DNA from 4 places in the Bacillus aquiflavi genome. Region 1 is predicted to be linked to each of the others. Evidence: riboswitches for the same ligand, from Rfam matches in the RefSeq annotation. Region 1 holds a riboswitch; each other region holds the start of a gene.
The links. A riboswitch is a leader RNA that binds a small molecule or an ion and turns the genes downstream of it on or off. The one in region 1 is predicted to bind cobalamin.
Positions count from the first base shown of each region.

Region 2: linked by a shared signal. The riboswitch ahead of K6959_RS00100 (ABC transporter substrate-binding protein) and the one ahead of K6959_RS07215 (acyl-CoA thioesterase) in region 1 are both predicted to bind cobalamin.
Region 3: linked by a shared signal. The riboswitch ahead of K6959_RS08300 (ribonucleoside-diphosphate reductase subunit alpha) and the one ahead of K6959_RS07215 (acyl-CoA thioesterase) in region 1 are both predicted to bind cobalamin.
Region 4: linked by a shared signal. The riboswitch ahead of cobT (nicotinate-nucleotide--dimethylbenzimidazole phosphoribosyltransferase) and the one ahead of K6959_RS07215 (acyl-CoA thioesterase) in region 1 are both predicted to bind cobalamin.

Region 1 covers NZ_CP082780.1:1,458,281-1,463,573, reverse strand. The annotation lists partial or broken gene K6959_RS19800 (mechanosensitive ion channel family protein) at 1-695, shown strand, start outside; gene K6959_RS07225 (hypothetical protein) at 799-990, shown strand; gene K6959_RS07220 (reverse transcriptase domain-containing protein) at 1,585-2,445, shown strand; gene K6959_RS07215 (acyl-CoA thioesterase) at 2,517-3,008, opposite strand; cobalamin riboswitch at 3,136-3,329, opposite strand; gene rodA (rod shape-determining protein RodA) at 3,752-4,927, opposite strand; gene K6959_RS07205 (polysaccharide deacetylase family protein) at 5,107-5,293, shown strand, end outside.
Region 2 covers NZ_CP082780.1:14,614-19,906, forward strand. The annotation lists gene K6959_RS00080 (hypothetical protein) at 1-194, shown strand, start outside; gene K6959_RS00085 (GNAT family N-acetyltransferase) at 294-890, opposite strand; gene K6959_RS00090 (DMT family transporter) at 1,080-1,451, shown strand; gene K6959_RS00095 (DMT family transporter) at 1,417-1,773, shown strand; cobalamin riboswitch at 1,874-2,067, shown strand; gene K6959_RS00100 (ABC transporter substrate-binding protein) at 2,206-3,183, shown strand; gene K6959_RS00105 (FecCD family ABC transporter permease) at 3,146-4,207, shown strand; gene K6959_RS00110 (adenosylcobinamide amidohydrolase) at 4,209-5,293, shown strand, end outside.
Region 3 covers NZ_CP082780.1:1,744,566-1,749,858, reverse strand. The annotation lists gene K6959_RS08310 (bacillibactin exporter BcbE) at 1-427, shown strand, start outside; gene K6959_RS08305 (alpha/beta fold hydrolase) at 830-1,606, opposite strand; cobalamin riboswitch at 1,826-2,016, shown strand; gene K6959_RS08300 (ribonucleoside-diphosphate reductase subunit alpha) at 2,159-4,411, shown strand; gene K6959_RS08295 (ribonucleotide-diphosphate reductase subunit beta) at 4,433-5,293, shown strand, end outside.
Region 4 covers NZ_CP082780.1:3,627,397-3,632,689, reverse strand. The annotation lists gene K6959_RS17670 (MerR family transcriptional regulator) at 1-267, shown strand, start outside; gene K6959_RS17665 (CPBP family intramembrane glutamic endopeptidase) at 264-989, shown strand; gene K6959_RS17660 (hypothetical protein) at 1,352-1,609, shown strand; gene cobT (nicotinate-nucleotide--dimethylbenzimidazole phosphoribosyltransferase) at 1,993-3,042, opposite strand; cobalamin riboswitch at 3,124-3,298, opposite strand; gene K6959_RS17650 (hypothetical protein) at 3,369-3,563, opposite strand; gene K6959_RS17645 (nucleotide pyrophosphohydrolase) at 3,858-4,172, opposite strand; gene K6959_RS17640 (DUF2075 domain-containing protein) at 4,205-5,293, opposite strand, start outside.

The DNA.
Region 1 (5,293 bases):
TAATTCCGTTTTTATCTAAAACAATTCGCTTCATTATAATTGCAATTGGGATTAGTATGATTGCAGAAGAATTCGGTTATGACGTAAACAAATTTATTGCCGGACTCGGCTTAGGTGGTCTGGCTGTCGCATTGGCTGCAAAAGATGCGCTCGGTAATCTTTTTGGCGGCGTTGTTATTATTACGGAGAAGCCTTTCTCGATTGGTGATTGGATTATGACTCCCAGTGTTGAAGGAACAGTGGAAGAAATTAGTTTCCGCAGCACAAGAGTAAGAACGTTTGCCCAAGCGTTAGTAACAGTTCCGAATGCAACTTTAGCTGTTGAAACAATCACTAATTGGAGTAAAAAGGGGAAACGAAGAATTTCTTTTCATTTAGGTCTTACTTACGACACACCTAAAGAAAAAATAGAGAAAATAGTAAGAAGGATTGAGGAATTGCTACGTTCTCACCCTGACATTCATCAAGAAACAATTTTCGTTAAGTTCGATCAATTTAATGAAAGCAGTTTAGATATCTTTTTATACTTTTTTACAAAAACAACAAATTGGGGAGATTTTTTAACAATAAAAGAAGAAATAAATTTTAAAATTATGGATATTATTGAAGAAGAAGAAGCATCGATTGCTTTCCCTAGCAGAACATTATACGTTTCCTCTGATTCTGAAACAAAGGCAGTAAAAGACCGTGCCTAATAAATAAAAAGCTGATGGCTAAATATGCTGTCAGCTTTTTAGTATATTGATCATTCAATTCACAAAAAATAATGGTAACACTTTTAAGGAAGGTGAATTGGAAGTGAAAGAAAAAGAAAACTCCACACTATCAAACATACCGGAAGAACCGAAAATAACGATTAGAACTGATGTTGGTACAATTAATAAAGAGAACTATCATCATGGAAACTCGGTAAATAAGCATAAAGATTTGGAATATGCAAATGAACTTCTTGGCAGTGACGAAATTCATCAGCAAAATGAAAATTTATGAACATAAATTTCAGACTGTTGACAAACGGACTCATGAATGCCTGTTCTATTCCCTTCGACCTTGTTGCTTGCGCCTCAACTGACTAGAGAATCCATTCAAATATTAGTTTTTTGTATACAAATCGAAAATTTTAAGACATCATTTTCTCAAGCTGTTAAAGCCTATAGACGAAAAATGAAACGGTTGTTAACAGTATACGGCCAAAGGTCATTTATTAGCCTTTGGCTTTTTATTAGTGTGCCAGGCATGGCATTTATCTAGGTGGTGCAAGTCCACTGTGGGGGAACACATCATCCAACCACTAGGGAAGCGCAAGGTGCTTGTCGTGAGGCAAGAGCTGAAGGAAGCGTGTACCAAAATCTTGGTCTGACGAACAGAAATCTGATACCAAGGCTTTACAGAAGGATAAGACTACTAAACAAGTCAAAGTCCAAAAGATGTGCGTAACTCTGTGAAGTAAATCAGGCAGATAAAAAGAGGAAAGATAAATGTCTTACCTTGGGAGGTCTCACGAACAGTTGAGGAGTCCCCTATAAAGAAAACTGGTCGAATAAGGTTTATCGTGAGAAGTCAGCAGAAACCAACACGTGGTTAATTGATATTGACCTAGAACGCTTCTTTGATACTGTCCATCATGATAAGTTAATGAGAATAATTTCTTATACAATCAAGGATGGCGATGTCATATCACTCATACGAAAATATCTAACAAGTGGAGTAATGGTGAATGGGAAACGTGAAAACACTCCCATTGGAACACCGCAAGGTGGTAACCTGAGTCCGCTATTAAGCAACATCATGCTTAATGAATTAGAAGCAAGAAATCTAAATTTCGTCAGAGATGCGGATGATAGCATCATCTTCGTCAAAAGTGAAAAAGCAGCCAATCGTGTCATGAAATCTATCACAAATTTTATCGAAAAGAAACTTGGGTTAATCGTAAACGCAGAGAAAAGTAGAATATCAAGACCAGGAAATACGAAATTTCTAGGATTTGGATTCTATTATGATACGCATACGAAAAAATATCAACCACGAGCGCATCAAGATTCGGTACGGAAATTCCAAAGAAAGCTAAAACAGCTAACGAAACGCAACCAAGGAATCTCCCTAAATAACAGGATAATGAAATTAAGACAAGTTATTTACGGATGGGTGAACTACTTTAAAATCGCGAAGTTGAAAAAGATACTCACAACTACTGATGCGAAATTGCGCTCTAGGTTACGAGTCATCATTTGGAAACAATGGAAAAGTAATAAGAAGCGAATCCAATCACTTATTCAATTGGGTATACCTGAAGAAGAAGCCAAAGGACTGACCTATTGCCGAAAAGGATATCGGTACATAGGGCTATCGAAAGTTGTTCAAACAGCATTATCAAATAAACGCCTAAAGCAAAGAGGAATCCCCTTTGCCTTAGATTATTACTTAGAAGTTCATACTGCAATATAAGTTGAACCGCCGTATACGGAACCGTACGTACGGTGGTGTGAGAGGGATGGGAAGTTAAATAACTTTCCTCTCTACTCGATTGAGTTTTCCTTTCGCTTCATTCTTATTTTGTAACGTTCCCAAGCTTGGTCGTACTGTCTCTTTTCCTCAACGGTCTCTGGAATCACATGTGGAACAGATGCAGCCCTTCCTTGATCATTTAACGCAACCATCGTCAAATAAGCACGGGAAGTCAATCGTTTCTCAGCTGTTAATAAATTTTCTGATTCTACTTTAACAAACACTTCCATTGAAGTGCGATGAGTCCAGGCAACATATGCTTCAAGACTTATCGCTTCACCTGCTTTAATAGGTGCCAAAAAATCAAAAGAATCAGTTGAAACGGTAACAACAGGCTTACGGCAATGGCGCATCGCTGCGATACAGGCTATTTTATCTACATAAGCCATTACCTTTCCACCAAAAATTGTGTCATGATGGTTCGTATCTGATGGTAATACGAGGTCTGTTAAATACGTTCGAGATTGAGAAACTGTTTTTGCTTGATCGCTAATACTTTTCATTCTAAAATTCAACTCCCCTATTTATTGCAAATAAAATAGCACTCCTAATTTGTTCACATAGAAAATTAGAAATGCTAAATAAATGTCAGACATATTATATAACACCTCCCTATTTCCCGTAGGTTATCAGTGTTGCTGAAACAGGCAGGTCTCCTGACTTAAGGATCATTTGTGAGCAGCAACCTTCCCAATCTAACGATCAGTGGTATTTTTGCCGCGCATTATCCTTTCACAGTGGCGGGACCGTGTCGGCATTTCACCGAACTTCCCTTTTAATCCTCGAAAGTATTCTTTCAAGGAACCTGATTCCAACTAATATTTAATTGTTGAAATATAAAAACTAGATTAGCATGTACAGAAAATGATGTCAATTATTGTTTTTATATGATCATGCCTATTTTAACAGCGAAGAAAATGACAAAAAGAAAAAAACGCCCTTTTTAGGACGAAAAATAGTACATATTCACTATACAAATATTGCTAATAAAAGAATGTCATAAAACAACATGCATATACATAAATAAAAGGGGGTGAAAAGATGAACAAAATTTACTTTGTTTTCTTTACATTTTTGTTTTTCATCGTCACTTTTCTCTCTTTAATCGTTGCGCTTGTAAACTAAAAATAAGACATTTTTTTAAAATCACTTGGTATGCCCGTACCAAGTGATTTTTTCTCACATTGTTATCATATACATCAAGGACGATAAAAATGAATCTTTTTAATAAAAATAAGAAAAGAAACTATGACGAAGAAAACATAAACTTTCTCGTTCGTGCTCTTACATTCAAAACGAGTCCAAGTGCAATCATATTCGTTAAAAGTGCACTGCCTCCGTAGCTAATAAACGGTAAGGCTAATCCTGTTATCGGCATTAAACCGACGGTCATCCCAATATTTTGAAAAATTTGAAAAGCTAACAAACCAATGACCCCAGTTATAATGTAAGTACCATACTCACTATTTGCTTCTAAAGCAATTGAAATCATGCGGAAAAATAAAATAAAGTAAATACTTATTAAGATGGATGCACCGATAAATCCGAATTCTTCACCAATTACAGTAAAAATAAAATCAGTATGTACTTCTGGCACCCTGCCGCTTTGCGATTGCACCCCATTCATAAAACCAAGCCCGGTCATTTGACCAGCCCCGATACCTGTTTTTGCTTGTAAATGTTGGTAGCCGTAGCTTGAAGCATATTGTTCAGGTGCAAGCCAGCCGTAGATTCTTTCAAGTTGATGAGGTTTAATCATTTTAGAAAAGAAATCAAAATGAAAAAAATGCAAATAAACTAATGAACCAATTACAGATGAACCGATCCCAATTAACGAAAGTAAAATTTTAAAAGAAACACCCGCAACAAATAACAACGAGAATACAATTGATATAATCACCAATGAGGTCCCTAAATCTGGCTGTTTCAAAATAAGTAAAAGCGGTGGGATACTCCAAGCAAATAAAGTTACCGTAAGCTTTAAATGATTTTTGAACGAATTTTGATAATTTTTCTTAAATTTATCTATTTGAGCCCCCAAGTGGATGATAAGGAAGATTTTCATAAATTCTGATGGCTGAAGTAAAAATCCTCCTAGTTGAAGCCAACGTTGGGAACCGTTCTTCTCAATACCGAAAAAGTATACCGCAATTAATAACACAATTCCTATAATATATAAAATGAGCGAAAAATTCGGCAATAACTCATAATCAAAAGTCATAACTGCACCTAAAACGATAAGTCCAATAATGTACCATACAATTTGGCGCTTCAAAAAAAAGTAAGGGTCACTTGGCGCATATTGACCAGAACCGCTATATACAGTAATTAAGCTAATGATAAAAAGGAGTAATAAACAAACAATAATTGATTGATCAAGCCTGAAATTAGAAAAAGCTTGAAACGTTGTTCTCTTTTCCATGCTATCCTCCTTAACATGCATTTCTTTAAACGTAAGCCTTAAGAACGTGATCATAAATAAAAAACTCGAAATAACATTATATCATAAAAAATCAGATTTGATAAAAAGATACATTGAACAGCAAATTTAAACTAATAATAAGTAAATAAGAAGAAAGTTTGTAAAAGGGGTGTCAATGGATGAAGAAAAAAAATTGTATTTTTATTATTTTTTTATCTTTTATTATGATCTTATCTGGATGGACAGGAAAAAAACCCGAACCTATAAGTGAAACTCATGTTAGCGAGAATGAACAACCTGAACATCACTCAAATTTAACCGTCCAGGTGCAAAAGCCTGTCTCTTTTTGGAGGTTACAGCAAGAAT
Region 2 (5,293 bases), 1.4 Mb from region 1:
AAGAAGGAACGGTTATTTCTTTGAAAAAAGCGCTCCAAAATCGTAATCGAATTGAAATCCCGATGTGGGTAATTGGGGATTTTGCCAACATGGACGACATGTATGAAGTATATGAACAGGAATCTAATCATGAGTGTGATGCAAAGCTAGTATTTGATCGTAAATCGAAGGAATGGCGGATATACAGTAAATAAAATGAAGGCAAAAACGAACTTTTTAAAAAGGGATGGGATGTTTGTCACCATTGAAACTTGCCCTTTAGGGGCAAGTTTTCACATGAATCAAACGTTTGTTTAATGAAAAAGATGATAAACCGTCGATTGCGGATGCTGTTTTTCTTGCTCCCATTCTTCTTTTAATATTCCCATCCGGATCGAGTCATAATATTGACCGTTATAGTAACGGCATTTTCGCATTCTTCCTTCAACCATCATTCCGATTTTTTCTGCGGTACGCATCATCCGTGTATTTCCTGACCATGTCGTTATTCCTGCACGTACAATTGGTAATGTTAAAAATAAATAATCGATCCATAAAGCAAGTGCCTCTGTCCCATAACCACCATTCCAATAATCTGAATCGAAAATAACGATTCCAGCTTCAAGCCATTTAGATAGTTCGTCTTCCCAATAGTAGCTCACTGTCCCAATTACTTTCCCGTCCACTTCGATGACCATTCGATGTGGATAAATGGCTGTTAATAATGGCAATGATTGCTTCCGATACGTCTGAAAATCGAGATGTTTAAGCGGAAAATAAGGAGCATCCCACTTTTTCCACTCGGGATTCATTGTCCCATAAATATATGTCCAAAGAGTTTGCAAATCCTTTTCAGTTTTTCTTCGCAGCGTCACTTTTTTTCCGTGAATAATTGGGATAAAACTGTCCATCTTTTTACCCACTCCCTTTTATTGTTTTTATGCTATGGTAAACAATATTGTTGTTTTAGACTCATTTGTGTGAGACTATCGTTTCACATGTCTTTTCAGCTATGATGGAAAGGAAATACAAGTTCAATACAGCTTAATCTTATAATAGATTACAAAGATGGTCTATTGCAATTGTAGGGGGGTTTATCAATGGATCGAAAAAATAAACGTCTTGCTTGGGTTTACTTATTTATTGCAGGAATATCAGAAATTGGCTGGGCGTTTGGTTTAAAGTTTTCAAATGGATTTACAAGATTAATTCCTAGTATTATAACGATTGTGTTAATCATTGTAAGTTTTTGGATATTTTCTCAAGCGATGCGTGATATTTCTATGGGGACGGCGTATGCTGTTTTCACTGGAATCGGTGCAGTAGGCACAGTATTAATCGGGATCTTATTTTTGAATGAAGATGGCGGTGTTTTAAAGTTATTTTTTTTAACCTTACTGTTCGGCGGCATAATTGGTTTAGTGATGTCATCTTCAGATGAGCAAGAAACTAAGGTTAAAGGGAAGTGTTAAAACAGTGGCTTGGTTCTACTTATTAGTTGCTGGCTTTGGAGAAATTGGATTTGTTGTTTTTATGAAATATTCTGCAGGCTTTACAGTAAAGCGTTATACAGCTCTATCGATTATTTCGGCAATCATTAGTTTTTATTATTTGTCAAAGTCTTTAATAGACATTCCGATTGGAACGGCGTATGCTATTTGGTCAGCGATTGGGGCTGCAGGGAGTGTTTTATATGGAATGATTTTTTTTATGGAATCAAAAAGTTGGAAGCGCCTTTTGTTTATCGGAATGATTATTTGCGGCGGTGTTGGGCTGAAGCTAGTTAGTTCTTAATAAAAACTCCTGCTAGTTGTTAAAGTCTAAAGCTTTATGAATAAAAAATATTCCCCATAAACTTTATTCTCGTGTATAATTTGATCAAGCGGAAAATTTCATAATGATCACAGAGCTAGGTGTCTTCCTTTATTGAAGACTTAAAAGGGAAGTTGGTGAAAATCCAACGCGGTCCCGCCACTGTAAATGGTAGCAAGCTGCGATGTGCCCACTGTGCTTTTAATAAATGTATGGGAAGGGTGCGGCAAGCAATGACCATGAGCCAGGAGACCTGCCTATTTCTTGTGCACCAAAAACCTACGAGGATAGGGAGGTGTCAGTCGGCATATGATTATTTTTACAATGTTTTATAAAGACTCCGATTAACATCTCCATCAAGACGGGAGATGTTTTTTAATTGTCTTTACTATGGAAAAATAGGGAGGAACAGCATTGAAAAAGTATTATTCTTTTATATTCGTATTACTACTCTCATTCGGATTATTAGTTGGATGTAACTCCGCGGAAAAGCCGAAAGAGTCACAAAATGAAAAGCAACAAGAAACAAATGTTGGACAAAAGGAAGAAGCTTCATTCCCAGTTACGATTAAAGATGGTGATGGTAATGAGGTTGTCATTGAAGAAAAGCCAGAAAAAATTATCTCACTGATGCCAAGTAATACAGAAATCGCATTTGCTTTAGGTTTGGGAGATCATATTGTTGGTGTAAACGATTATGATAATTATCCAGAAGAAGCTTTGGAAAAAGAAAAAATTGGCGGAATGGATTTTAATATTGAAAAGATTATTTCATTAAAGCCTAACTTAGTACTAGCCCATGCTTCTAATTCAGAAAAGTCAGCAGAAGGATTACAACAGCTTCGCAACGCTGGGATTACAGTTCTTGTCGTAAATGATGCTCAAAATTTTGATAAAGTTTATGAGTCTATTCAAATGATTGGAAAAGCAACCGGAGAAACAGAAGAAGCCGAAAAAATAATTAAAGACATGAAAGATAAAGTTTCCGAGATTAAAGATAAGACAGCAAAAATTAAGGACAAGAAAAAAGTCTTTATCGAAGTGGCTCCTGCCCCGGAAATTTTCACGCCAGGGAAAAACACTTTTATGGATGAAATGATTCAAATTGTAAATGCTGAAAATGCGGCAAAAGAACAAGAAGGATGGGTTCAATTAACTGAAGAGGCAATTATTGAACTTAATCCAGATGTGATTGTCACTACATATGGATATTATGTAGACAATCCAGCTGAACAAGTATTAAGTCGTGAAGGCTGGAAAGATGTACCGGCTGTGAAAAATCAACAAGTAGTTGATGTTCACGCAGATATTGTGAATCGTTCAGGTCCAAGGCTGGCAGAAGGAGTAGAGCAGCTTGCAAAAGCGATTTATCCAGACGTTTTTAAAGAGTAATGAGATCTTTGCTTACACATTGGCAGGGCTGTTTCTTTTTACGGCAGTGTTATTAGGAATATCGATCGGGACAGTATCTGTTCCGATCGTGAATATTTTCCAAATCATTGGTTTCGAAGTGTTTCAGATAGGTTCAATTGAAATGCTCGATCCGATGTATGGAAATATCGTCATGAATATTCGCTTGCCTCGTGTTATTTTAGCTGGTTTAGTTGGAGCATCTCTCGCAATTGCCGGAGCGGCTTTCCAAGGTTTGCTACGTAACCCATTAGCGGATCCATATACGTTAGGTGTTTCATCAGGGGCTTCGGTCGGCGCGGTGATCGTTTTATTTTTTCATTTATCTGTGCCATTTTTAAAGGGCTTTACATTGCCGATTTTTAGCATTATTACTTCCATTGCGACGATCTTTGCCGTGCTCTTTTTTGCGCGGAAAGTGGATCGTTCGATGAAAGTGGAAACGATTATTTTAACAGGAATTATTTTTAGTTCTTTTTTAGGTGCACTCATCTCTTTAATGATAGCGTTAACAGGTGAGGAACTTCGGCAAATTATTGGCTGGCTTCTAGGAAGTGTGTCGATGCGAGGTTGGAATTATGTTGGCATTATTTTACCTTTCTTTATATTCGGTTCTTTATTACTCATGTTAAATGGAAAAGAATTGAATGCGATGTCTTTTGGAGAAGAACGGGCGCAACATTTAGGTGTAGATGTCCGTAGGCGGAAGATGACGGTGTTACTGGCAGGTTCGGTATTAACTGGGGCAGCTGTTGCTGTATCAGGGACGATTGGTTTTGTTGGTCTTGTCATCCCTCATTTGACAAGATTGTTATGGGGACCTGACCATAAACATCTTTTACCGTTATCCATTTTAACGGGCAGTGCCTTTTTAATCTTGGCAGATTTAGTCGCCAGAATGATTATTTCACCGATCGAATTGCCGATTGGTGTGATTACCTCTTTAATAGGTGCTCCAGTTTTTGCGATTATTTTGCTAAGAAGACGAATGGAGAGAAGGGGATAACATGCTTACGATACAACATTTAACAGGAGGGTATTCAAGTGCGAGTGTGTTACATGATCTTTCCTTTCATGTAGAGCAGGGAGAGCTATTTGGAGTTTTAGGACCTAATGGCAGCGGTAAAACAACATTATTAAAAATGGTCAGCGGCATCTTGCAGCCGAAGCAAGGCACGATTACTGTAAAAGGAAAACCGCTTACATCATATTCTCCTAAAGAGTTTGCTAAGCTCGTTGCAGTTCTTCCGCAGCTCACACAAGATACTTTTTCTTACACAGTAAAAGAAACGGTGTCACTTGGCCGTTATGCTCATCAAAGCGGTTGGTTTCAATCGTGGACTAAAGAAGACGAAGCGATTGTGTGTGAAGTGATGGAACAGACAGGTATTAATAAATATGAGGCACATTATTTACATCAGCTATCAGGTGGTGAACGGCAAAGGGTTTTTTTAGCGCAAGCACTTGCACAGCAGCCAGAAATTTTATTATTAGACGAGCCGACAAATCACCTTGATTTATCATATCAAAAAGAATTACTAGACCTATTAAAAAAATGGACACGTGAACGAGGTTTAACAGTCATCTCAATTTTCCATGATTTAAATTTAGCCGGATTATATTGTGATCGATTGTTATTACTGGAAAATGGCGAAAAAAATATCGTTCATTTTCCAAATGAAGTCTTAAAGGAAGAACGGATACGAGCCGTTTATCAAACAAAAGTTGAGAAGCACCCGCATCCGAAAGTTCCGCGTCCACAAATGATTTTAATGCCAGATAAGCAAAAAGAGGACCATGAGGAAATTGTCATTGATGAACGATTTCTTCATAAAAGTGAAGAAATCATTCAGCTCATGTCCCCAATACCGCTCCGAACGATATCTTCTGGTGTAATTGGCTCTGGAGCAGGCTGGCATAGTACATTCGTTAATCGTCATGTTGATAAAAATTATGATTGTCGCCATCACCATGAAGAAATGTGCCAATATTTATGCACCAAAAAAATAAATCCTTCAGAAACAGTTGCAATGATGACAGCCGTGTTTTTAGAAGATGTTTCATACCGCTTTTTTGAAAGAGATGATTTTTC
Region 3 (5,293 bases), 290 kb from region 1:
AGCAATTCCACTCGGGGCATTATGTATCGCATCATTTACGGCAGGAAAATTGATTAAAGAAAATAAAGTTTTAATGAAATGGGTTACATTTGGCGGGATTTTATTACTAGGTAGCTCTATTGCACTAATAGGTCTTTCAGATAAGCTTTGGTATTTAATTATTATGTTCTTTATTAGCGGAGTCGGAATTGGCGTAGCCCTTCCGTGTCTTGATGCGATGATTACACAAGGTATAGCGAAAGACCAACGGGGAACGATTACCTCGATTTATAGTTCAATGAGATTTATCGGAGTTGCAGCTGGACCACCTGTTATTGCTTTGCTCATGAAAGGACAGGAAAAATGGATATTTTGGGGATTAAGCGGTTTATGCGTCTTAGCCGCGATTCTTTCCTTTAAAGCGATCCGTCCTGAACAAGAGGCCTAATGCAGATGATATTCCATTAGGCCTTTTGCTATTTAATATAGATCTTAATACCCCATCATAATAAAGACTCTACTTGATCTTTATTATTCAGCTGAAGGATTATAATTAATCGTTACTTCTTCTGCAAGGGGCCATCCAACACTACTGTTTATATACTCTGTTCCCTGCGAACGATCGATCAAATGTATAGGCCGACTGCCAAGACCTAAACCGAAGAGGGGTTGTGTTAAGTTTTTTGACGTAATTTGTTAATCTGATATTTTGTTGATTAATAAGCAATTTTATTTCCTGATTATTTCATTTAAGAAGGTATTATTGTTGACTTGAATTTAAAGAGGAATCCCCCGCACTATTGGTCATCATTCTTTTTCCTGACTTTGAGGCAGGGGGTGAAAATTCCGATTATGATTGCTCATCTGTTGAAAAATGGTCAACAACAAACCCAGTAATGATTTGGTTAAATAGCTGCCAATTTTTAAAGGGCAATTGGTGGTGTGCTTTTTTAATAAAAGCAGCTTGAAATGAAGTCACTCTCCGATAAGCTCGAATATGCTGGTTTGTGAAATCTTTTGCGCCATAAATTAATAGTAAAGGGATTTTTAATTGAGGCAGTCTGTCCACGCATGAAAAGTGCAATGAACGATTATAAAAATCAAACCATACTTTTCGGTTCGCTTGATCCATATGCTCTTTTAACATATTGCGTAAATTCGGCTCTAATGTATGAGCAGCGGCAATTGCAAATTTAATAGCACTTGGAAAGTTTTTTATAAAATACATTCCGATTTGATGCTCATACCGTAATACAGCTGATCTTATTTCTGGAAATCCGCCCGCCAAAATTAGCCCTAAAGTGCGGTCTTGATAAGAAAGAGCAAATTCTTGGGCGACACATCCTCCAGAAGAATAACCACAAATGACTGCTTTAGCAATTGATAAATGATCTAATAACGCCCGAATCTCGGAGGCGAAATTTTTCATCGTTACATGTTCTAAAGCACCGGAAGTGTCTCCATGACCGCTTAAATCGGGAGTTAAAATCCGAAAATGTTTACTGAGAGAGTATTGATGATAAAATACTTTTCGGCCCATTCCAGGAGGATGAATAAATACGAGCGGAATTCCTGTACCTTTATCATCAAAAAAAATATTTATTTTATTATATTGAAAATAGGGCATTTTTACTACACCTTCCTAACTACAAATGGTCTTCATTAATATTTCCTAATTTAAGTTAAAAATGTGATGAAATCTCATCATTGTTGTCCTTTTATAAAAAATCCCTATTTTAACAACATTATCTTTGTTTTATTTTTTGCAAAGCTTCATTGTCTTTTTACTGAAGTATGATAAAATACACAATATATTGATTTGAAATTAAAATTTAATACTATATATTGAAAACTGACAAGAGTTGGTGTCATTCGTGACTTAATAGGGAATCCGGTGAAATTCCGGAGCTGTCCCCGCAACTGTAAGTGCGGACGAAATAAGAAATCCACTGTACATGCTTTCAAAGGAATGTATGGGAAGGTCTTAAAGTAGAACGATGCACAAGCCAGGAGACCTGCCAAAGCTTGTTTTAAGTTTCGATTCTTCGGGGATTGAGAAGATGAAACGATAGTACAAATTTGAATTGATGTCTTTTTTACTATCGTTTGATCCGCTCTGACCCGAGCGGATTTTTTTATTTTCAATGACTATGAATATATATTTTAGGAGGTTTTCTTTATGACTGTAAAAGCTCCAATCGATGAAGCTTTTATTACTTGGATGAAAGAGCTTGATTCTGTTCAACAAAGCTTTCCACATTTAAACATTACTTCATTAAAGGAACGAGCGGAAATCATTTGGGAACAAGTAAACAGAGAAAATATGGATGAGTTTTGTCATCTTCTTGTTCTTGAGTGCGTGGCAAATATGAGCGAACAGGAGCCCGATTGGACATTTGTTGCAGCACGAATTTGGCTGTTGCACTTGTATGAAGAAGCGAAAACAAATCGGAATTCAACGTCGTCAACTTACGGTTCTTTTTTTGAATTAATTTCAATTTTAACAGAGAAAGAAATTTATTCCCCTTCCCTCTTAGAAAATTATGATAAAGCAGAAATTGATGCTTTAGGAGAGGAAATTGATCCGAAGAAAGATGAATTATTCACCTATATCGGTATTCGCATGCTTTCTGACCGCTATTTAGCTAAAGATCGACGCGGGCATATTTATGAGCTTCCACAAGAACGTTTTATGGTGATTGCAATGACGTTAATGATGCATGAAGAAAAAGAGAAGCGACTTCATTTCGTCCGTGAAGCGTATTGGGCTCTTAGCCATCTTTATATGACAGTTGCAACTCCGACATTAACGAATGCAGGTAAGCGTTGGGGACAGCTTTCAAGCTGCTTCATCGATACGATTGATGATAGTTTGCAAAGTATATATGACACCAACACAGACATTGCAAATTTATCAAAAAACGGCGGCGGGATCGGCGTTTATTTAGGAAAAATACGGAGCCGCGGTAGTGACATTAAAGGCTTTAAAGGAGCGTCCTCAGGTGTGATCCCATGGATGAAATTATTAAATAATACAGCTGTTAGCGTTGATCAGCTAGGACAGCGGAAAGGAGCGATTAGTGTTTATTTGGATGTATGGCATAAAGATATTTTCTCGTTCCTTGATGCTAAGTTGAATAACGGAGATGAACGTTATCGAACTCACGATTTATTTACTGGGATATGTATTCCAGATTTATTTATGGAGCAAGTTGAAAAGCGTGGCGATTGGCATTTATTTGACCCGCATGAAGTTCGGTCTGTACTCGGATTTTCATTAGAGGATTTCTATGATGAAAAACGCGGTGAAGGTTCATTCCGTGAAAAGTATTTCCAATGTGCCAAACATCCACTTCTTTCAAAAGAGACCGTCCCGGCAATCGAAGTCATGAAGAGAATCATGAGAAGCCAGCTTGAAACAGGTTCTCCGTTTATGTTTTATCGAGATGAAGCGAATAGAAAAAATCCTAACCATCATCTCGGAATGATTTACTGTACGAACCTTTGTACAGAAATCGCCCAAAACCAAAGTGAAACAAATGTATGTAAACAAGTTGTGAAAGACGGAAAAATCATTGTTGAAAAGCAGCCTGGAGATTTTGTCGTTTGTAATCTCTCGTCTATTAATCTAGCAAAAGCGGTTCAAGATGACGTGTTAAAACGTCTCATTCCGATTCAAGTTCGCATGCTTGATAATGTAATCGATCAAAATGATATTCCTGTTTTACAAGCAAAGCTTACAAATCAAAAATACCGTGCAATTGGACTTGGAACGTTCGGGTGGCACCATCTTCTCGCAAAGAAGAATATAAAATGGGAAAGTGATGAGGCAGTTAGTTACGCCGACACTCTTTATGAGCAAATTGCCCACTACACGATTGAAGCAAGTATGGAGCTTGCAATTGAAAAAGGCGCATACCCAGTTTTTAAAGGCTCTGATTGGAGTACAGGAGATTATTTTACAAAACGAAATTATTGTAGTCATCACTCTACTCTTCCTTGGGACAAGCTGAAGGAAAAGGTGAGCGAAAATGGAATTCGCAACGGTTATTTAATGGCTGTTGCCCCAAATGCTTCAACAGCGCTAATTGCAGGCAGCACTCCGAGTATTGATCCGATTTTTAAAAAGTTTTATTCAGAGGAGAAAAAAGATTATAAGCTTCCAGTCACTGCGCCTGATTTATCAGAATATACGACTTGGTACTATAAATCGGCCCATTTAATTGACCAGCATTGGAGCATAATGCAAAATGCGAAACGCCAGCGCCATATTGATCAGGCAATTTCCTTTAATTTATATATCCAAAACACGATCAAGGCGAAAGAATTGCTAGCCCTCCATCTCGATGCTTGGGAAAGCGGTTTAAAATCAACCTATTACTTACGTTCCACTTCATCGGAAATTGAAGATTGCGATTCGTGTTCTAGTTAAAAGTGAAAAGGAGAATGAATCATGACTGAAAAAGTAATTAAAAGACCCATCACAAACAAAACAGCTCCAAATAGAGCGACAGCCATTATTAATGGGGAATGTTCAAATATTTTAAATTGGGATGATGTCCAATATAAATGGGCTTATCCTAAATACAAAAAAATGTTAGCAAACTTTTGGACGCCATTTGAAATTAACATGTCTCAAGATATGAAGCAATTTCCTACATTAACAGCTCACGAACAAGAGACGTTTTTAAAGACGATCGGTTTGCTTGCAATGCTTGATAGCATTCAAACAGATTATGCCGGCAAAGTTGCGGATTATTTAACAGATTCAAGTATATCTGCATTAATGATTATACTAGCACAGCAAGAAGTAATCCATAATCATTCCTACTCGTACGTCTTATCAAGTCTTGTGTCAAAACAAAAACAAGACGAAGTGTTTAAATTTTGGCGGACTGAACCAATTTTACAAAAACGAAATGATTTTGTTACAAACGGTTATAAACATTTCACTGAACATTCAACAGTCGAAAACTTCTTAAAATCGATCGTATTTGATGTTGTGCTCGAAGGATTATTTTTTTATTCTGGATTCGCCTTTTTTTATCATCTTGCACGAAATCAAAAAATGGTCGCAACGAGTACGATGATTAACTATATTAATCGAGATGAACAAATTCATGTTGACTTGTTCGTGAAAATTTTTAAAGAAGTGCTTGTTCAATATCCACAATACAATACGAAAGAATTAGCAAATTTTTTTGAAGAAACGTTTGTTAAAGCAGCTGAATTAGAAATCGAATGGGCGCGGTATATTATTGGGAATAAAATCCCCGGCATCATTTTGCAGGATGTTGAAGACTATGTAAAATTT
Region 4 (5,293 bases), 1.6 Mb from region 1:
TCTAATAGTAATAAGAATCATTATGATATTATGAAACGCTTAAAGGTAGCCTATAAGCAACAGTATACGGATGACAAAGTATATAACATTCTCGAAGAGCTTTTTTCTCAAGTCCCACGGGAGCTTTTTAAGCGGTTACTAACAGACCCTAAGCTATTAGAAATACAACTAGATGAAATGTTATTTCCTTCACCATTTAGTAAAGAAGAGGAACAGTGGCTAAGTGAAAAAATAGAGAACATGCTAAAGGAAGATAAAATAAAATGAATATCATCTTGTGGGGACTTATTTGTTTTATTCTTGTATATGAACCTATGATTGGTTATTGGTTATATCAAAGATTTAAAATGCGTGTTATAACTGACCCATCAATTAGGTTACGCTATTATCATATTCTGATGATAGGCTTGTGGTTATCAACGCTCATGATCTTAATAGTAATAGCAAACTTTAAGCTAACATTAAAAGATATACTGATAACAGTGCCGAATATTAACACAGAAATATTAGGTACGGTCATAACATATATTGTAATAGGAATAGTAATATTATATACTTTATTGCTTTTATATTACGTAATTGGATACTTCATTAGTGATCATGTGAAAAATCAGTTGATCTTCATGAAGCAAAAAAAAGTTGAGCAAATAACATTTACAGAAATACTACCTGTTACAAAGAGAGAAAAATCCACTTGGAATCAAGTAGCATGGACAGCGGGTATAACAGAAGAAATGATTTACCGTGGATTTCTAATATTTTCATTTACGACATTATTTCCCGAATGGTCGATTTGGCTCGTTCTATTATGTTCGTCAATACTATTCGGCCTTGCCCATACTTACCAAGGCTTATCTGGTGTCATACGAACAACCGTTTTTGGCTTTGTGTTTGGAATGCTTGCAGTCGCATTAAACTCCATTATACCGCTAATCCTTCTTCATACTTTAATTGATTATGTTGGAAAGCTAGGAAATATAGATGAATAACTCTATAGATAAATATCGTAACAAGCCGCTCATAGTTGAAAAAAGAAATATCCATAGACTTCCAAACTATTTCAAATCGATTCCATCGAATAGAACTTAATCAGGAACTATTATCACATGACGCTTATTCAAGCGTATTAGAATAGCTTATAAAATAATTTGATAATAAGCCCCTTGTATTTTGCGATAGAAAAGTGCAGAAAAAAGCAATAAAAATACAGAGACTTTCCACCCTTTAATTCCTTTTCGACAATGCGTATGACAGTTCTTGGCTGTCCTCCAATTTATTTTCATGATGTTAGACTCAAAAGTAGACACAGTTTACTTTATGATAGAAATAACTAATAATATGAGGTGTCCGCATGAGTAGAAAAAAATTTGATGAAGATTTCAAAAGAAGTACAGCCCAAAATGATGATGGAACAGAACAAGTCAGTCGCGCAAACAGTCACATAAAGGATCTATTCGTCATCATTCTCATCGTTGCAGCCAGTACTGTTCTAAGGATGATCAAGAGTCCTTTATTTTTCTCTCTACCGCGCTTTCGCTTGGTGACCTCATCATTCAAATACAGAGATAGATCTTTTCTGTACTTAAATGATGAGGAAATTAATGTCTAGTGTTTAACTTGCAATCTCGCGATAGTACATCCGTTCATATTCAGAGGGCAATAAATACCCATTGGCTGAAGGAATTCTTTTTGAGTTAAAGAATATTTTGATATATTCATAGATTTTTTTGCCTGTTCTCACTTTGTATATTTGGTTAAATAAATAAGCTCTTTCTTTAAGATACTGTTGAACGATTCAATACATGCATTGTCATAACAGTTTCCTTTTCTGCTCATGCTTTCATTCTTTTTTTTATTAAAAAGTGATTAATATCTTTTTTTCATTAGGCTTAGACAACCTCTTTAAATATTTTAAGAAATCAAAATTATGCATTGAAATAAATAATTGACAATAATTTCCCATTTTTTCGCTATAACCCTCTGAAACCTCAACTAAATTTTCATCCCAACCTCAGCAAAAGTAGCCATATGTTTTATCACGCTGACTGCACCCTCAACAATCGGGAATGCTAAAGCTGCTCCAGATCCTTCCCCAAGGCACATATCCATTCTTAACATCGGTTCAATCCCCAGTAGTTCACTTGCCATTCGTCCACCTGGTTCTGCAGAGGCATGGGAGACGATGAAATATTCCTTCGCTTTAGGTTCAATAGACGCTGCAATAATGGCAGCCACTGTTGAAATATAGCCGTCAACCACCACTGGAATTTGATTCGCCGCAGCTCCAAGCATCACACCTGCCATGCCGCCGATTTCTAGCCCTCCTACCTTGGCAAGAACATCTATCCCATCAGCCGGGTTTGGCTTGTTGATCTCAATGGCTTTCCTGATTACCTCTACTTTATGTTTAATTCCACCTTTACCAACTCCAGCTCCCCTGCCGGTAATTTCTAAAGGGTCACAATTCCCTAAAACAGACAAAATTGCTGTACTTGCAGTAGTGTTGCCAATACCCATTTCACCCGTGCCAAGCAAGTTGATACCTTTTTTTGTTTCTTGATTAACTATTTCAATCCCAACCTCTATCGATTTGATAGCCTCTTCCCTCGTCATGGCAGGACCTTTTGCCATATTTTCAGTACCATTTTTTATTTTCCTTTTGATCACTCCGGCATCATCTGGGATTTCCCCTTTTACACCAATATCTATTGCAACTACATCCGCTCCAGAAACCCTACTTAAAGCACACACACCAGTTAATCCTTTTGGAAACAACAAAGTTTGTGCTAATGTTACCGCTTGAGGGTTACTGGAAATCCCTTCTTCATAAACACCATGATCAGCCGCCATTACAATGACTGCTTTTTGGTCAATGATGGGATTAAAATTCCTTGTAATTCCAACTAACTGGATAGCAATATCCTCCAGCTTACCTAGACTTTTAGGAGGCTTTATCAAGCTGTCCATTCTTTCCCTTGCCTTAGCCATCATCTCTTCATCCAATTTTTCAATCTTATGAATCGTTTTTTGCAATAATTGCATTTCTCTCTCTCCTTTTTATAAAAAATAAAAGTCTGCAGTTTATTTCAAGAGCAAATAAACTACAGACTTTTCCATTATCTGATAACATCAAGCGAATAGGCAGGTCTCCTGGCTTAGGGTCATTGTTTTATTAACCTTCCCAGAATGATTCCAGTGGCATTTCTAATAAAACTCCCCTTTACAGTGGCGGGACCGCTGAAGATTTTCACTTCATTCCCTATTCTCCCCTAAGGGCACCTACTGCTTTTATTCTATTTTCTATTAATGTATAAAATTATAAAGTAATGATAGAAAACTGTAAAGTGGTTAAACGGATTGCTTATTGCTCAGACAAATAGGTAAAGGGTTAGGTAACACCCGATCAAATCGTTCATAGTCCACACATAGCCACGATCAAACACATACATGGCTTCTTTAGCATCTGCCAGTACTTTAAGCTGATTTTGGTCATGTTCTTTTGCTGCTGTAATGACAACTTTTTCTGAATAAACAGTATTTTTATCCATGAACACGAATTGCAAATGTAGTTTTTCACCTGCTTTTGTTTAACAAAATTTTGCCCATTTATCGTTAGTTAAGTCGTTTATGTAACTGTCTATCATATAACATGATATCAGACAACTGTATAAACTTTTCGAAACGAGAAACGGAAAAATACCCCAATAATCAACCTATGTATAAAATAACTAAAGCTAGTTGAAAAACTATTTAAAATAGGTTAGAGACGTTACCTAATACAGAACAACTTAACTGTGTACTTAAAGTTAAATACATTGAAAGCGTTAGAATCTACTAACAATCATTCAAGAATAAAATTATTTAAATTCTGTATATTTTGTTTTGTTCCCATACGCTTTTTCTACAGGATAATTATAATTATTTTTTTGAAGTTTTTCCTTAACAGCTTTATATACATCAATACCTGTTTCCTCGGAAAATAACAAGGCGTAGATCAATATATCTGCTAATTCATCTTTCATACTTTCAAGATGATGTTCTAGCGCTTCTTCACTCGTTTTCCATTGGAAAAGTTCTAACAATTCACTAGCCTCTAAAGACAAAGAAAGTGCTAGGTCTTTTGGATTATGAAATTGGCGCCAATCTCTTTCATCTCTAAATTTCACAACCATATCGCAGATCACCCATATCTTCACCTTCTCTGTTAAGATTGTAACAGCTTTTTTCTTAACGAATTATCACTTGCATAGATAAATAAACCTTTTATGCCACGCTTCATTAGAATATTGATTGAGTTTAATATAATTCTTTCCTTAGCCCTCTCAACATCACCAATTCCATCAGTACCTGTATATGCACCTATATCTTTATATAACTCTGTTTTGATGACTAACTGTTCCTTTTTCCTATCGTAAGTAACAGAAGGTCCTAGAATGACCCCTACATAATTCAAATCAAACCCTTGTACTGTATAAATGGAGCCTGCTTCGCTAACGGTTGTTTCTTTCTCTGCCCAAGTAGAATTCCTGTCTGTAATATTCCATGGAATTTGATATTCTCCTTGATCTTCCGTAACGTAGTAAACCTCTCCATCCTTTTTGTGAACATAGTCGAACGTTGACACTACACGGCTTAATCCGTATCGAGTATCTTTCCGGATTATTGCTTCGTGCATATCCTTTAATGATTCAAAAACTTTTAATTCATATGTACTCCCTTGTGGTATTGGCAGTACACGCTTTTGCTTAAAACTATTAATCCACTCTAATATTTCATCATTTGCGTGCATTCGAAACTGGTTCGTTAGCTCATAACGTTCATAATAGGAACTCTTCCCAATTAGATTTTCCAACGTTTTCTCTTCCCATAAACTTTTTAACTTTAAGACTTGGTCTCGATCGTAAACAATGACAACCACTTTCGCTAACTTCAATAGCTCTTCCAAATGATTATCTAAATAAAAATTATTATATTTATCCTGTCGTGTTAACAACAAATGAGCTTCGTCTACTAAAATAATGTCTACTTTTTTGCCCTGTTTTTGTAATCGATTAATTAAAGGTGTTGGCTTATCGAAATCTTTAATCCTCAAATGCTTTAGCTGAGCTGCTATCCCTTTATATGTTTTATACATCTCTTCATGGTTCACAACTAAGTAATTCTCTGTTTTATATAAAGGAGAAGAAGCCTCCGTCTTATATTCTTGTATCGTGTTAAAAATCGAACTTAATACGACACTCTTTCCAACACCTGCTTCACCTTCAATTAAAAACAAACTGCCATACTCTACATT